4 regions of the Paenibacillus sp. PDC88 genome follow, and region 2 is predicted to be linked to each of the others. Evidence: riboswitches for the same ligand, from Rfam matches in the RefSeq annotation. Region 2 holds a riboswitch; each other region holds the start of a gene.
What was found. A riboswitch is a leader RNA that binds a small molecule or an ion and turns the genes downstream of it on or off. The one in region 2 is predicted to bind cyclic di-AMP.

Region 1 (4,381 bases), on a different contig from region 2:
GAAGCGCTTGCTTCGAATCGTTTCGATTCCTATCATAATCTCTTCGCTTAAAGATTGTCAATGCAGTTTATACTGTTTTTTTACCAATCTCTAAAAAGCACAGCTGAAGATATTGACTTTCAAATGACCCTGTAATACCATATTTCACGAAATTCAGAGGACTGGAATCAATCTCCTAATCTCCCTCAAGCTGATTTATGAAATTGATTCCCTGTTCTAAACGTTTCGAAGCTATGACTTGTACTGAAACCAGTGTCAGAACACTGCTGGCGAATTAGGAATGGAGGAAACTATGATACGTACATTGAGCGGCTTTGAGAAGAAGATTAGATCACAAGACTTAAATGTCTTTTCGATTCGTGTGCTGCAGGATGGCGGGCTGGTTGGAGAATGGAACCGTGATCAAGACATGCGTCGTCAGCAACATTCTATCAGCAAATCATTTACATGCATGGCCGCTGGTCTTGCCATTGAGGAAGGAAAGCTCACACTGGATACAAAGCTCGGTGAATTTTTCAATTACAACACCACTTACCGCTCTCAGGATCCGCAGCTCCCTTCTCCTGATGAGCTCACCCTTTATGATTTGTTACGGATGTCTTCAGGGCATGACTCTCCACCGCTATGGCTGCCGGAGCGGCAGTCACTGACGGAGAAGGATTGGGCAAAATACTATTTATCCCTGCCGCTGAACCGCCCTCCCGGCAAACAGTTTACTTACAGCAGCGGCGATACCTTCATGATCTCGGCGTTGATTCAAGCAGCCGTCGGTGAGACGGTCCACCGTTATTTGAACTCCCGTTTGTTTGATCCTCTGGGTATACATCACGTGGAATGGGAAACCTCGCCTCTCGGAGTCACATTGGGATGCGCAGGTCTCGTGATCAGCACCGAAGAATTAAGCAGATTCGGCCAAATGCTGCTGGATGAGGGGGCTTATGAGGGCAAGCAGCTGGTGCCTGCAGAATGGATTCAATTTGTGACTCGCAAGCATATTGATTCTGTCGGTGAGGGAGACTGGTCGCTCGGCTATGGCTGTCAGTTTTGGATGTGTTCTCACGGAGCATATCGAGGGGATGGTGCACACGGCCAGCTGCTCGTTATCATACCGGACCGGAGAGCCGTGATTGCTGTTAACAGTGAGGAAGATCGTATACAGTCTATCCTTGACGCAGTGTGGGAAGATGTCCTGCCTATTTTAGAATAAAGCCGCCTGACTCATTCTTGAACCAACTCCCTGAACGCAGGAAAACTGCACCCCAGCTGTTAGCTTGCGGCTAACCATTGGAGCGCAGTTCCTGCACAGCAGCTACTATCTGCTGTATAAGCCTCAGTTTATTATTAGGTTTATAGAAGCAGGGCCGTCAGTGCGTTCAGATCATTCACAGTATAGTCCGGCGTATCCTTATCATCAGTGGAAGGCTGATAGCGGCCGTAACCCTGCATAATTCGAATCGTAATCATTCCAAGTGATTTGGCTGGGATAATATCATTATCAATACGATCGCCGATCATGATGGATTCCGAGGGCTCAGCTCCGGCTGTTTTCAATGCATATTGATATAAGCGCACATCTGGTTTAGACAAGCCTTGTTCGGCCGAACACGCGATAACATCCACATAAGAACGAAGTCCATATTTCTCCAGCCGCGCTTCCGTACCCGGACTTTGGTTAGCCACGATACCGATCCTATAGCGTTCACCCAGCTGCTCAAGAACAGACCGAGCTTCAGCGTAAGGCTCCTCAAGCTCCTTTTGAAACTTAAGCCTAGGCTTGATATACTCTCTGTCCTCCTCGGAAGGCACAAGCTCCGAAATCGCATACTGCATGGGAGAAGCTATGTAATTGGAATAGCTCTGAATAAATTTGCTGCGTACGTCCTCCATTGTAATGTTATACCCGAGTCCATTTGCTTCTCTCACAAATTGGCCGATAATGTGATCAACGGGAACCCATTCATTTACGAGTGTATCTCCTATATCAAAAAAGAGCCATTTCACATGATCAAACTTCCCCATAATGCCATTCTCTACCTTTCTATCTGTAAATATAGAAAAAGAGACCCATGCTTATATCACGAGTCTCACATGCTATGTTTCCTTTAACTCCAGTATATCAATCCTGTATCTAATTACGCAAACTGTATAGTAAGCACCTACACTAGCCATAAGCCGCAGCCTCCTGCTTCTATCGCTGTGTGCGTGCAGATCAATTAATTAACGGCAGCCCGTTCTCCATTTAACAGAAATCCTACTTCGCCCTTGATTGTAAAAATAACGTGGTCTGCGCCCATACCGCGGTATACTCCGCGAGGATGATTCAGCTGTGTAATAATGGTAATCGGCTTACGTGTCCAGGGTCTGCATATTTGCAAAAACCGGCAGGTCAGATTCAAGCTGTTCTCAAAAATAAAAATACGTCCTACCGCCGCATTAGGCAGCAGCCATTTACTTGTAAACGCCGTATCCATACGTATAATGTGCTCTACTCCAAGCCGTTTGACCTGCTTCTCTTCCTGTGCACTGTTCGTCAGAACAGCAAAAGAAAGCTTCTTGTACATTAATAATCGAATAAAATTTCTGGCCGCTTCATTTGGCGCCGTAACTAAAATAACTTCATCACTCATTACAATCATTTCCTCCCTGTAATAGAAAAAGACAACAAAAAAAGAACACCGACGATCAAAGGCATGCCCGGTGCTCTCCCACCTATATATCAGAACATGGCAAAACATGACCTGTGATATAGGCGCTACTCGGCTTGCTGCCTCTCCCTTTGTTACGCTTACGAGGTTAGCTGTCGGATTCGGACAAGAGAGATTGCCCTATTCACGGCAATAGCCATGAAATTCACCCCATGGATCGATGCATCCACATCTGGGTCCCCCGCTTTTTGGATCAACAAAAATTCAGCGCATAAATAAAACCACAGAGGATTAAACCTCTGTGGCTGATCGCTCACAAGATTTATCATTCCTCTCTCAAACGTTGGCACAGACGATACCTAGAGAATATTCACGTTAAGCTAAGTGAAGGAAAGAACCTTGCATCTCTTCCACATCTCTAGTTCAGCTCTGTACAGCTTACGAGGTTAGCTGTCGGATTCGGACGGTGAGAGTCGTCCTATCTGTTCCTGATGATTCCATATGACATTCCACATGAATCTTCGGTTCAGAATTCACCCCATGCATCGTGTATCATTCGGCTCTCACACCGAATCAAGCACGCTGCCTTACTCTGGTTCCCCCGCTCTCCGCCATATTAGGCAGAAATTAAGCGATCATAGCAATGAGAAACTATTTAAATAAACGGTTGTTCGTTTGCTCAAGATTTACGATATGAATCATACACCCGTTGAAAATCGATGTAAAGCTCCTTCAGCGGCTCATCTTGACGATTTAGCGTTGTTTTTGGATAGAATAAGAGTAAAACATTCATCAATATGCATGCAGCTTATCTGTTCTCAGTTTATCTCGTTATTTCGTTTAATTCTAATGCCTAAGTTTACCTTCGACAATCGTCCTCCTCAATTCTTAAGCTTTGTTTGACTTTCTCCATATATTGTTTAAAATTAAATTGTTATCAATATATATAAAGAGATTGATGAGGAACGGCAATACAAGCATCATTTATATTCCAAATTTATAGAAAGGATGGATGAAGGCATGTCGATTTATCAATACCAAGTGAATACACTTAAAGGCCAGAAGTTAAGTATGGAGGAGTACAAAGGAAAAGTACTCTTGATCGTAAATACAGCAAGCAAGTGCGGATTAACCCCTCAATACAAAGGACTGCAGGAGCTATATGACAAATTCAATGACCAGTCCTTTGAAATTCTCGGTTTCCCCAGCAACCAATTTGCCGAACAAGAACCAGGCTCAAATGATGAAATCGCGGAGTTCTGTCAAATGAACTATGGTGTGAGCTTCCCGATGTTTGAGAAGATTAAAGTCAACGGAGATGAGGCACATCCGCTATTCAAGCACTTGAAGGACAATGCACCAGGTATACTTGGCTCCAAAGCAATTAAGTGGAATTTCACCAAATTCCTTATCGATCAGAACGGAAATATTGTAAAAAGATACAGTCCACAAACGACACCGGACAAGATTGAATCGGATATCGCCAAGCTGTTAAAATGAGTATTCTGCATGTAATCCCCGTCGAAACCCACAATGGGAGCAAAAAAAAGAGCTTGAAGCAAATTGCTTCAAGCTCTTTCGTATGATGCGGTCGAGAGGACTCGAACCTCCACGGGTATACACCCACTACCCCCTCAAGATAGCGTGTCTGCCATTCCACCACGACCGCGCATCTTGTATAGCATTTTCTTGCCAACAAAATATATTATACACACTTATCAATCATAAGTAAAGTG
Region 2 (4,381 bases):
AAAGATGGTGAAGCCATAAATGTTGAAAATGGCGTGTTCATCGCATTTGCACCGCGTGAAAATCCTAAACTTGCCGTTGCAGTAGTTGTTCCAGAAGGGGGATACGGCTCTATGAGCGCTGCGCCCATTGCTCGAAAAATATTTGATGCATACGATGCAGAAATCGGGTTAACCGAAGCACCTCGTTCAACTGAATAAATCAAATAATATAATAGAAAGCTCTGTACTTGATAGGGCTTTCTACATTGCAACAGAAAATAGAGTGGAGTATAAAAATGAAAAATGTCCATAGTGATCAATGTAGCGTCTACACATCACAGTTATACGCTTTGAAAAGATAAAGGTATTTATCATAGCGTGTCCAGCAAGGTACGCCAGCTAAATACTCATTAAATCGTTTCATTCTATACTGCTCTAATCTGCACAACGACGGCCGAACACCCTTTTCAGTGTTAGAAACATCGGAGCTTCAGTTGCAAATATTTTTGTTACTGTATTTGTGTTCCCGATATTTACGCTTACCCCACTATATGTAACTAGCTAATTTTGTGCCAGCTAATATCCGATTTTTTTATTTCAGATAATGTAGCTAATGGAGTAAAGTGTCGACACCAGGCTTACTGAAAAAGCAATCTCAACCTACGGTTTCGATAAATTCGAGAACTTGGTAACTGAACCATCGTATGCTTTAAACCGAGTTAACACTTATCAATGCACTTTCTCTCTTTATACTAAGAGTCTATTTATAAAGTAATATTGAATCCAAGGCAAAGTATATACTAAGATCTCCCGACGCCACTTACCCCCGGAAGTTAATATCCGGGGGTAAGTGGCATCTATAAAGAAAAAATGTAGAGTTTTTTATGTGCACAGAGACTTAAGTTATTACTGTAATTTGTTCAAATCAGTTTCTGTTTTTCAGGTGCTTCATTTCGTTAAGTAACGGGAAACGTAAGAACGTATGGGTCATAGCGATCGGCTGCTTATTTCATGAAGATGCCGGGCAGATTGTGTATCAAAATTTGATTCGAAATAATTCAGTCAAAACCCCTTCATAAGGGCGGGGTTGTAAATATAGCTTGTCCTTCCCTCTTTAATGAGAGTCATCAACCATATTAGAAAAACTCTTATCATCAATTGTTCTTCTGGCTGTAACGTACCGTTGCTTGTAGTATGTTTCCGAGAGTTTACTTACTCTTACTCCTTTACTGCTCGAAGAATGAGCAAATTGTCCATCCCCTATGTAAATTCCCGCATGAGATATTCCCTTTCCACTTGTATTGAAGAAAACTAAATCCCCAGTTCTTAAATTGCTTTTTGCTACCGCAGTGCCTGTTTTAGCTTGAGCAGCTGAGGTTCTAGGAAGGTTTTGATTAAATTTATCAAATATGTATAATATGAAGCCGGAGCAATCAAAGCCACTTGCTGCGGTCGTTCCTCCCCATTTATAAGGTGTTCCTACCACTTGGCTGACTTCTGATTGTAATTTTGATTTGTCATCAGCAAATGCACTTGTGGTACCAGAAGAAATAATAATAACAGACCCTAATAAAGACATGATAATTTTTTTCAAGTATAATATTCTCCCTTCGATGCCTACGGAGTTAGCTTAAGGATTCGGTAGAAGGTTACCTATATTCAACACTATTTTGAACAATTCACCCAAAGTGGTTCCCCCGTTTTAAATAAATTTAAATTCGGCAAAATAATTAAAATATTGTAACACTAATAACTGTAGTGTATAAATCGAGACTTGTCAATTATAACCTGTAAAATTTGTTGCTTCTTATGATTTCATGAGGATTTATTTAATTTAGAAAGGTTTTTCATAAATAATCGACAACTTAACAAGAAGTGGGTCATATTTTATGACAGGTAATATCATAACAAATTTGTAATTAATATGTCTTTTTTTATTTCAAAAACTGTTTCAGATTTAATCAAAAATAACCGCTCCAGTTACTGGGAGCGGTTATAAAAGTAGTATACTTTTTTATGTTATGCAGCCATGTTACGACATGCATCTGCACATTTAAAACAAGCTTCCGCACATTTTTGGCAATGGTCATGACTATGTTTTTTGCACTCATCACCACATGCTTGGCATATCTCAGCACACAATGAGCAAATTTCTTTGATAAATGGTGAATTGCTGCTCATTGCTGTTGCAGCAAAAGAGCAGATGTCGGCACATAGCCGATCTAGACGAATACATTCTGCCATCATTTTAATGTCTTCTTCTTTTAAACAAGCATCGTAGCAGTGATTACAAGTCACCATACATCGTAAGCATTCCTCTATACATTGTTTATACTGTTCATGTGACATTTCCATTCTCCTTTCAGTGATTAATTTTTTACATACGTAATTACTATTTACAATTAATCCTCGATACATACTCAAGGACTTGAATGTAAATTAACCAAAAATGTGCAGAATATGTGGAGATAACGAGTGAAAATAAAAAATCTATTTTCTAAAAGCTAATTTAATCAATGATTAGTTCGAAGTATAAATATCACTTTGAAAAGCTAACTATAGCCAGAACTAAGAACTTTAAATCGGTAAGTCATGGCTTATGCACAAAATATTCAAAGTTCAGGCGTATAATAATAATAAACAATCTTATGCTTATGGTGGATAAACGTTTGGGTTTTAAGGAGATCATGGGTTTCGAAATTACAATAGAATTTTGAAAAACATTACTACTTGAAATATTTGATAAATAATTTAAGTCATATATCTGGAAAAATTAATAGAACGGTGGTCATCAAAATGAATCGAATAGCTTTTAAATTAGGAATTATTATCGTATCTCTGCTGTTAGTGGTTCTGCTTTCCTTGGGATATGTCGTTGATAAAATCTTTTCGAATATGTATTATCAAAAATCAGAACAAGATGTGGCCGAAATGGCATCTCATTTTGTTGAAATGGTACATTCTAGTAAGAGCATACCTACAGATTTGATATCCACTATGGCAGAATTTTCGAAGGTGGAGATCTTTGTTTTAGATAGGCAAGGGGAATTATTAGGAAAATCAAGTAAGGCCTCTAATAATCATGTAAATTTCATTACCGCAACTGAAATCAATAGATTGCTTAACGGAGAATCATTAATGATAAACTATAGTGCTGAGAATGGAGAATCCTACCTAATCTCTGGTAAACCATTGTTGGATATTGGGGGTGGAGTTCTTGTGATTTCTTCTCTTGATATCGTTAATGCCTCTATACTGGAGGTGAGGCAGCTCTTATGTTTAACTGGATTGATCGGTTTTATCATAGCGGTGGGTGTTTCATTTTTTTTATCAAGAAAGATGTCTGGACCTTTGGTTCAAATGGAGAAAGCTACTAGAAAAATAGCTGCTGGTCATCTTGATAGTAGAGTAGAAGTGAGTACTAAGGATGAAATTGGTTCATTAGCAGCTGCAATAAATGATCTTGCAAAAGACCTGCAACGATATCAAGATACACGTACTGAGTTTTTTGCTAATATCTCACACGAACTTAAAACACCGATTATGTACCTTGAAGGTTATGCGAACGTAATATCAAAGGGACTTTATGAGACGGAAGAAGATATGAAAAAGTACTTAGAGATCATATCACAGGAAGCTAAACGGCTTAATCGCTTGATTATTGATTTATTCGATTTATCTAAGATGGAAGAAGGTAAATTGACACTATATAAAGATTCGGTATGTATCAGTAAAATTATAGAACAAGTTGTCAATAAAGTGTCAATGAGAGCGGAGAACAAAGGGATAACAATTAAAAATCATATCGACTCAACGTTTATAGTTAGTGGGGATCCTGGTCGACTTGAACAAATCTTTTTGAACTTATTGGATAACTCCATTCGGTATACGAAGGAGGGCTCTATAGAAGTATCAGCACAGCAAGTTAATAATAATATGGTATGTATTTCGGTTACAGATACGGGATCAGGAATTTCAAAAGAAGAACTACCCTTCTTATTTGAAAGATTTTACCGGGTCGAGAAATCAAGGTCGAGAGAACATGGAGGAACCGGTCTAGGACTTGCCATAACGAAAATGTTGGTTGAGTTACACAATGGATCTATTCGTGTATCTAGTGAAGTAGGGAAAGGAACAAGATTTGAAGTGTATTTAGAAAAGGAATATTAGAGAAGAGCACTTTGCTAGTGCTCTTTTCTTAATTTTTTAGAAGAAAATTCTTATTTCAAAATAACTTTTTTATGTATATTATGTACACCTTCCAGGAAATATTTAAAATGACTTTGGAATTTGTTTAATTAAAAATGTGTCGTCTGTAAGGTTTTATGTCTAACTGCTCCATATTTTCTGCAAATTTAGTGGTTATAGTGAGGGTAAATAAAGGAGGAATTAATTATGTTCA
Region 3 (4,381 bases), on a different contig from region 2:
GTTAGATTGAAGCGATGGTCTTTACACAAGAGGAAGTAGAAGCTCATCTAGATAAACTTGAGGGCTGGGAATACGAAGAGGGGCGCTGGATTGTCCGTAAGTTCACGTTTACCAGCTTCATGAAGGGGATTGCCTTTGTTGATGAAGTCGGATTAATATCCGAAGCATTCAATCATCACCCTTTTATCACCATCGATCATAAAGTGGTCACACTGCGGCTCACTTCATGGGATGATGGAGGAATAACAGCGATCGATATTAAAGAAGCACAACAATATAATGAAGCTTACGATAGAATGATGCAAAATTAAGCTGCAATGGAATTAACAAAACACGCCTGTAGGAGTGCGTTCTGATGACAGATACAAACTCTTGCAGGCGTGTTTTATTTAAGTTATATGATTCTACTTCTTCTCGGCCAGCCACAAAGCAAGGTTCGCAATCTCTTCTTCTGTGAGCTGACCTTCAAACGCCGGCATCCCGCCGCTTGTGCCTTCACTAATAATCTGGTACAGCTTATTGGCATCATGCTCTGCACCAATGGTTTGCAGTGACGGTCCCATACCGCCTTCCAGTTGGTTACCGTGACAAGTAATACAGCTTGCCTTCGCCTTCTCCTCAGCAGCCGCAGCGTCTAGCGTTACCTCGGGCATTGCCGGAGGCTGTTCCTCTTCAGCCACATGTTCTCTTCCTGGAACCGTAAACATTAACACGAGGGCAAAAGCGCAAGCGAAGAAAAATAACCCACTCATGATCCATTTCTTCATTCGTTGTGTCCTCCTACTATGTACAATCCTTCATTTATTATAAAGGATCATGAACCTGCTTCATAGTATTTTATGGTAAATATTTAAACAAAAGTTAGGAGAGACAATCATGTCTATTTGAGTTTTACTCCGGTATACACCATACAGAAGAACAACTTAGGACCCTCCGGTGTAAGACGCTCATAGGTATCATGAATGGTAAATCCCGCTTTTTCATAAGTGCGGATCGCTCTTTTATTCCAGGTGAGAACTTCAAGATCAATCTCATTCTGCGGCTGCCGGGAAGCAGCCTCCTGTACAATGGTGCTTACAAAGGGAGCCCCTAACCCCTGCCCACACAGGTCAGGTCTCAAGCCTAGACCAAGCCGGGTCACACCGGCTAGAGGAAATAATTGTGCGAAGCCATATAGCTCACCAGTATCATTTACAATGGATAAATACTGTGTATCTCGGAGCTTAGGGTCGCCGAATTCAATCTCAAGTGCCTTCATCTGCTCCCAGGGCAGCCAGCCGTATATGTTATAAGGAGGTTCGTACTGCCAAGTGCAGATCTCAGCTGCATGCTCTTCACTCATAGGAAGGGCATGAAAGGTCGTTCCTTTCTGCGTCATGTCATCGTCTCCTTTGCCATCCCTCATCCAATAGTCATCCCTAATATAATATAAAAAGCCCGAAGATGGATTACTATTTAGTAATCTAATCTTCGAGCTATAGGGTCGTTCCAGCACAATGTTGCTTAATCTAATGCAGCAGTTTCGTATTCTTCCGTACTCATGATACGTTTTGCACCAATGTAACGTTTCTCATAGTAGCTCTCGTCCAGCTTGCTGATAATAACTCCTTTGGAGGAGGAAGCATGTGCAAATTTACCGTCACCTACGAAGATGCCGACATGGGATACACCATTTCCGCTTGTGTTAAAAAATACAAGGTCGCCAGGTCTCATCTCAGAACGGGATACAGACTTGCCCATTTTGTATTGAGAACCAGATTGATGAGGCAGATCGATGCCGAGTTTATCAAATACATACATGGTAAAACCAGAGCAATCAAATCCGTTTAAAGTCGTACCGCCATATTTATATTCGGTTCCCTTAGCGTTATCAATGACCTTGTCCATTTTGGAATCGGCGAATGCACTTCCTGTTCCGATGGAGAATGCAATAGCAAGACTCAGTGCTGCAGCAGTTAGTGACTTTTTCAAGAAAAAATAATCCCCTTCCAATGCCTGCGAGGTTAGCTTAAGGATTCGGTAGAAGGTTCCCCTATGATCACTTACGTTGCGAGATCAATTCACCCATAAAAGTGGTTCCCCCGCTTCCCAGATGCCAGGAATTTGGCTGTTCTAATGATGTGCACCTGTGAAAGTCGCTCACTCTTGTAAGACTATGTACTTAGTTAGTTAGTAAAAGTTACAACAATTATTACAAAGTTGTTACTAGAAGTTCTGGGCCTATTGTAACAGAGATTGTGTAAATTTGGCAATCGTTTTTTAGATAAAATATTACAAAAAACAAGCCTCACTCTAGGAAAAGAGCGAGACTTGTGAACTTTTTTGACGTTAAGCAGTCGGACTTAATTTCTGCTATGAAAGCGTTGTATTCGCGCTGGAGTGCGGTTTGGACAAGAGAGGTAGGATATTAATTGAGACAATAAATTCAGGCATCTTCGCTATTGGATCGCCAAATACTGAATTGAGAACTAATCTTCCATACATTGATGAGTGATCGAACGAGATGATAAGACTGCTGAAGAATCAGGGCTAAAAGTCCTGTCCATATGAGAGATACGGCCGTGAAAGCACTGAACAGCAGAATGGCAAGTGTGCTAAGTGTCAGGGCAACTCCAGTGACAGGAAGTGCATGACGGAGGCAGATCCATACAGCACCAAGGCCGCTTCGATTGCCTGTCAGTCCAAACTGGACATATAGGAGCAGCTGCTTGATGATGTAGGCATAAACGATCCATAAGATGACGTAAGGAGCCGCCTGCAGAAGAAGATTCTGATTGTAGACTGCATTCATGAGAATGGGGAGCACCTTTGGAAGGATCCAGTAGGCAGGCAGCAGCAGCAATATGATCTCAATGAGATAGAGTAACGATGTCTTTTTCCAGTGCTTAAGTGTCCCTCGAAAAAAGGAGAAGCCTTTGGTGCTTGACTCTTCATGAAGGCTGTGGAACAGACCCGCCCGAATCAGTGGAGTAATGAGCATCCTTAAAATGAACATGAGGACAAGCAGCCATACATATTCATGGACTGTGGAGCTGGTGCTCAAGCTGATCTGCCCCTCTAACCAGAACAAGATCTGGCTGAGCTCATGAGGAGGGGGATCTGGATAGCGCATAAGCAAGGGGATGACCGCAGAGGACACGACTTTGTACAGAAGAACACCCCATAGCAGCTGGTACAGAAACAAGAAGATGACGATTAGAAAATGACGCTTCACTAACTTAAAACCTTCGGAGAGATAAGATTTCATCCACTATACACCTCACCATGACAGACTTCCGAGCAAGAGCTCCAACACTTTGGTAATACTGATATTAAACCGGGTCTCCAATACTTCATCTCCTTCAGCTTTTAAGTAGTTGTTCATATGCTTGTTCTCAAGTGTGATGGAGTACTCAGGATCAACCATTGCCCAATCCAGCGGAGATTTGTAAGTCAGGTTGTAGATGATTTCTCCACCTTTACCGTCCCATACCTTGCGAATCATATGCCCGTCTGCAAAAGTAAATACGATAGGAATCTCTGAGTAATCGCCTGCATTCTTCGCCACTCTGATCGAGGAAATATAGCTTGGCTCCTCGGATGTCCCCTGTTCCTTGATGGCGATGGAATCTACGGAGAAATCAGCCATTTGGCTGCCATAAATATATTGGTCAAAATAGGTGTCCCACGATCTGCGGGTAACCTGCTCTACAACCTTTTGGAATTGAGCAGTCGTCGGATGCTTGAACCGATACTTGGCTGCATAGGTAGCCATAATCTGATCCATCTTCTTGGTACCAACCTGCTGTTCTATACCCAGGAGGACGAGTTTGCCTCTTGTGTATACATTCTCTGCATAGTGATTATGAGAGTCATACTTCCAGGCTTCCTGTGTAAGTGGAGCAGGCGAGCTCATCGATGCAGATTGCAGCGGCAGATTGGGAGTTAGACCATATTCCTGTTCCATTAGGCGATCTTCTGCATAGGAGGTGAATGCTTCATCCAGCCAAGCTTCTTCAAATTCATTGCTCGCGATCATGCCATAGAAATATTGATGGCCAATCTCGTGAATGACGGTTCTCTCGAGCTCATAACCAGGAGAGGTGTCATCCGCGCCAAAGGCAGTAATCAGTGTCGGATATTCCATTCCTCCCGCGCCATTCGCTTCTATAGGAGGAACAACGATGGACAGGGTAGAGTAAGGGTACCTTCCGTACCAGTCGCTGTAATTAGAAAGTGCAGATTTGGCTGCGTAAAAATAGCGATCCTTCAGATCCGCATGAGCCGGATCAAGATACAGCTTAATGCGTACTCCCGGAACATTTGGTGAGGAGAATGGCTCCTCAGCTACGATAAAGTTCGGTGAAGCCGCCCAGGCAAAATCATGAACATCATCAGCATA
Region 4 (4,381 bases), on a different contig from region 2:
TCTACTGCAATCTATCAGCCGATCTTGAATCTCGTCAAAACGGCAAGCTCATCCAACGCGACCGTTGGGGATACAATTGTGTATTTCCTGAGCTTGACGAATAACGGCAATCTGCCAGCAGATATGGTCTTGTTTGATGACTTGCCAACAGGCACCGTGCTCATTCCGAACAGCGTACTCATTAATGGAGTTCCGCAACCGGGAGCAAATCCGGGCACCGGCATACCAGTCGGGCTGGTACAGCCTGGAAATAGCGTATCCATTACCGTTACCCTTCAAGTTGTTGTTGATACGCTGCCGAATCCTCAGCAGTTAGTCAATCAAGCGACCGGCAATTATACGTACTCACCGCCAGATGGGCGTGTATTGTATGGAACCATCAGCTCTAATGTGCTGGTTATTCCGGTATCATCGCCAGATGTTACTGTAGTGAAGAGCTCCCCTGCAATTGATGCTGTCGTGGGAGATGTCATCACATATACTGTCGTTATTACCAATAACGGGATTACAGAAGTGAACAATGTCATCATGGTTGACCCTGTACCAATTGGCACAATTTTTGTCACAGGCAGTGTTACCGTAGACGGTGTACCAAGACCTTCAGCCAATCCAAATTCAGGCATCAATGTAGGAACGATCGAAGAAGGTACCTCTGTCGCAGTTACATTCCAGGTGCAGGTTGTCTTGATATGAGCCTGGATCCGAATCAGGAACGCCTTCTTCAGAACCAAACGTCGGTTACTTTTATATCAGGAGCAACAGGTGGTGTAGCTTATTCCAACCTGGTGAGCATTCCACTAACCGGCCCGGTAATCACGATTCAAAAATCAGCTTCCGTTACGCAAGCTGCATTAGGCAGCATCATCACATACGAGCTGAACATTGCTAACACAGGGAACGCCGATGCAGAGGTTATTGTGCAGGATGCGATCCCGGAAGGTCTGCAATTTATTGTTAACAGTGTGCTTCGGAATGGGCAGCCTCTTCCGGGTGTAGACATTTCTTCACCTCTGAATATAGGTATCGTTGCCAGCAGCTCAGCAGCCAATATCAGTTTTCAAGCCATTGTCACCAGCCTTCCGCCTTCTAACGAGATCTTCAATGTGGCAAGTGCAGCGTATACTTTTCAAACTTTGGATGGTCGAACCATCACGAGATACGTCACTTCTAACGGTGTGCGGATTGCAATTGCCAATGCGCAGCTGACCATATCTCAGCGTGCCAACACGCTTCAAACCTTTGTTGGAGATGTTATTACTTTTACTGTAACGATTCAAAATACAGGCTCCGTACCCGTGCTCAATGCGAGATTGAGCGTAGTGCTCTCTGCAGGAATGAGCTTTGTTCCGGGGAGTGTGATACTTAACGGTATCATCTCTCCGGGTCTTGATCCTGTTCAAGGCTTTATACTTCCCGTCATTAATCCTGGAGAGGTTGTACAGCTGACATACCAAGTTCGTGTGCTCAGCGTTAGTAGTCCTTTATCGAGCGAAGTACTCGTTGCTTACACCTCTGACGGCGTGCCTGTACAGACCAGTTCCAATGAAGTCGTTCTTTCCCCAGTTGAACCCGTCGTGAACATGGTCGTAACGGTCATGCCTGGTCAAGTCACCTATGGAGGCGCTGTACAGTTTACTGCTGTGATACTAAATGAAGGGGATCTCCCGATCGAGGCTGTTTACTATATGAATTTTCCACAAGGTCTTATCTTCGAAGATTATTCGGTTCAAATCAACGGGGTCGAGGTTCACAATGCCAATCCTGTGCTAGGCATAAGGCTGGGTACTTTGTTTCCTGGATCCAGAACGGTCATTACGTACCGAGCCCTTGTATCCTTCACCCCCTATTCCCGATTTACGCAGATGAATCTGATCAATCAAGCAGCTCTCCAGTTTACGTATCGACTGACCGATAGCAGAACGGTCTCGCTTCGTGAGGAGACAGAGGTCCAGGTATTATTTCTTGCACCTGTTATTCAGGCGGAGCTCACTTCACAGCCTGTCCGGGTTGAGCGGGGTGATGAGGTCACCATACGAATCTTGGTTCGCAATACGGGAAATCTTGCAGCAGCTCTATCGCTGCGAGGTCTCATTCCACCGGGTACAGCGCTTATGAGGGGAATCTTGCACTTCCAGGATGGGACCATAAAGCCCTTCTCAATACAAGATTTGATAGACGGGATACTCATCATAGGGGTTCTTGAGCCGGGACAATATGCAGAGATTGAATATATCGTTCGTGTGAATATCGAAGGACTTCTGCCATCCGATTTGTTAAAAGGGTACGTTACTGTATTATTTACTTATTTGTTTGAGAACAAGGAATATACACTGGAAGTTCACTCGAACGAATATATCATTGTAATCGAGCAGCACGATGAATAGAAATATCATACTCATCATATGAAAATCCCTCACTTCAATCCTGGAAGTGAGGGATTTTCTATTCTTGGATGATACTTAACTCCTCAATCTACTAAATTCGACAAAAACTAATGACAAGTTTGTCAGAAATTTATGAACGAATGAACACCTTCCAAAGTTCCTATACCTTCGGTTTAACGAGCACTTCACGATTTATTTTACACAACAACGAAAAAACTATGCCAAACTTCGGAAAAGAGAGTTGATAAATATACCAGTGAATGATAAAATCCAAAAGTAGATAAAGTAACAATTTCGTAATCATTAATGTCACTTTCGTTGTCGAAATCATTAGGTGTATGACTGATAACTGCCGAATTCTCGCACCAAGAAGCGGGGGACCCGACCATTTATGGGTGAATTGATCAATATTAAAGTGATCATAGGGAACCTTCAACCGAATCCTTAGCTAACCTCGCAGGCATTGGAAGGAGTATTATTTACTTTGAAAAAGACACTAACAGCAGCGGCACTAGGGTTCGCTCTATTATTCTCCGCAGGAGTTACAGAAGCATCCGCATCTATTCTATCTAAAACAGTTAACAATACCGTAGGCATACCTTACCAATTTGGTGGTTCCACTCTATCCGGATTCGATTGCTCCGGATTTACTCGTTATGTATATAAGCAGCTTGGTGTGAATCTGCCTCACAGCTCCAAACAGCAATTCCATAAAGGACAGGCTATCAAGAAATCCGAGCTTGTAAAGGGAGATCTTGTCTTCTTTAATACCAGCGGATCCGGTGTTTCACATGTGGGAATTTACCTTGGCAACAATCAATTTGTGTCCGCTACCTCATCCAAAGGGATCGCCATTACACCGATTAACAAAGGATACTGGAGCTCCAAGTACTACGGAGCCAAAAGAATACTGAGCCCGGCCTCTGCTGAGAGAGCTGGATTATAATTACATTACCCGATATATTATCGTTCAAACAATAGTACAAGCATATAAAATAAATGAAGAAGGTCCAGGAATGATTCCTGGACCTTCTGATGTATATGACACAGCAAGGGCTTGGAGCATTACGTTTAGATTTGGCTGCTCTTCGCAATGACATAGGGCTTCTTGGCATCACCGATCAACCTGCGATCCGCAGACAAGTGTACATCCTTATCCAATATCACGTTCTCAAGCACCGCATTCTCCTCAATTACGCATTTCTGCATAATAATCGAGTTACGTATTCGCGCCCCGCTATGTATCTTAACACCCCTAAAAATGATACTGTTCTCCACCGTTCCCCCAATAACGCATCCATTCGCAATTAAGGAATTACTGACTTCGGCCTGTTCCAAATAACGAGTTGGCGGCTCATACTTAATCTTGGTATGCACCTCATGATATTTAAACAGCTGATTGTACTGTTCCTGCTGAAGCAGCTCCAGACTGTTGCGGTAATAGCTGTCCACAGAGTTAATCACGGCATGATATCCATCATAAGCATAAGCTGCGATTTTGAGATTGGTCAGATTGTTCTGTATTCCATCTCGAAAGAAATGATTGTGGCCATGAGCAATACAATGATCTATTAATTTCAGGAACAGCTGCTTCTCTACAATAAATGCACCTAAATAGATATTGGGATGTCCACCTTCCCCATGCATCTCCGTGACCCATCCGTTATCCACATCGATTCGGATGCTTGATTCATATTCTGGGAGAATTTCATCTGCTTTTTTATACAGCAGGGTGATGTCAGCCTGTGTTTCCATATGATAATTAAACATCTCTCTATAATCAGCTGTGTAGAGATGCTGGCTGCCGGTATGAATAATATGTGTTCCAGACCCTCTCAGGAAAAAATCACGATTGTTATGAAAATGCTGCAGGTCTCCTTTTGATCTGTCCGTGGGATCATTCCAATCCGGCGGCAATATGAATAATCCTCCATGCTTGCGGTCCAGATCCCATGGCGCGCCTTCCCCTAAATGATCCATCAGGGATCGATATTTAC

Region 1: it holds a riboswitch for cyclic di-AMP, as region 2 does, so the genes downstream of both, BLW49_RS18100 (hypothetical protein) here and BLW49_RS23385 (C40 family peptidase) in region 2, are expected to answer to the same signal.
Region 3: it holds a riboswitch for cyclic di-AMP, as region 2 does, so the genes downstream of both, BLW49_RS27360 (C40 family peptidase) here and BLW49_RS23385 (C40 family peptidase) in region 2, are expected to answer to the same signal.
Region 4: it holds a riboswitch for cyclic di-AMP, as region 2 does, so the genes downstream of both, BLW49_RS01110 (C40 family peptidase) here and BLW49_RS23385 (C40 family peptidase) in region 2, are expected to answer to the same signal.

Annotation. Positions count from the first base shown of each region.
Region 1 is NZ_FNNT01000006.1:39,741-44,121, forward strand. Features, by position in the region: gene BLW49_RS18090 (serine hydrolase domain-containing protein) at 293-1,207, shown strand; gene BLW49_RS18095 (HAD family hydrolase) at 1,348-2,001, opposite strand; gene BLW49_RS18100 (hypothetical protein) at 2,214-2,627, opposite strand; cyclic di-AMP (ydaO/yuaA leader) riboswitch at 2,768-2,925, opposite strand; cyclic di-AMP (ydaO/yuaA leader) riboswitch at 3,066-3,289, opposite strand; gene BLW49_RS18105 (glutathione peroxidase) at 3,666-4,145, shown strand; tRNA gene BLW49_RS18110 (tRNA-Leu) at 4,232-4,314, opposite strand.
Region 2 is NZ_FNNT01000010.1:21,448-25,828, reverse strand. Features, by position in the region: gene BLW49_RS23390 (peptidoglycan D,D-transpeptidase FtsI family protein) at 1-198, shown strand, start outside; gene BLW49_RS23385 (C40 family peptidase) at 1,094-1,573, opposite strand; cyclic di-AMP (ydaO/yuaA leader) riboswitch at 1,579-1,713, opposite strand; gene BLW49_RS23380 (four-helix bundle copper-binding protein) at 1,999-2,328, opposite strand; gene BLW49_RS23375 (sensor histidine kinase) at 2,776-4,149, shown strand; gene BLW49_RS23370 (YdhK family protein) at 4,375-4,381, shown strand, end outside.
Region 3 is NZ_FNNT01000019.1:15,696-20,076, forward strand. Features, by position in the region: gene BLW49_RS27345 (4a-hydroxytetrahydrobiopterin dehydratase) at 15-311, shown strand; gene BLW49_RS27350 (c-type cytochrome) at 405-767, opposite strand; gene BLW49_RS27355 (GNAT family N-acetyltransferase) at 881-1,378, opposite strand; gene BLW49_RS27360 (C40 family peptidase) at 1,504-1,971, opposite strand; cyclic di-AMP (ydaO/yuaA leader) riboswitch at 1,978-2,119, opposite strand; gene BLW49_RS27365 (hypothetical protein) at 2,426-3,247, opposite strand; gene BLW49_RS27370 (M1 family metallopeptidase) at 3,260-4,381, opposite strand, start outside.
Region 4 is NZ_FNNT01000001.1:269,875-274,255, forward strand. Features, by position in the region: gene BLW49_RS01100 (beta strand repeat-containing protein) at 1-693, shown strand, start outside; gene BLW49_RS01105 (DUF11 domain-containing protein) at 690-2,384, shown strand; cyclic di-AMP (ydaO/yuaA leader) riboswitch at 2,725-2,862, shown strand; gene BLW49_RS01110 (C40 family peptidase) at 2,869-3,330, shown strand; gene glgD (glucose-1-phosphate adenylyltransferase subunit GlgD) at 3,456-4,381, opposite strand, start outside.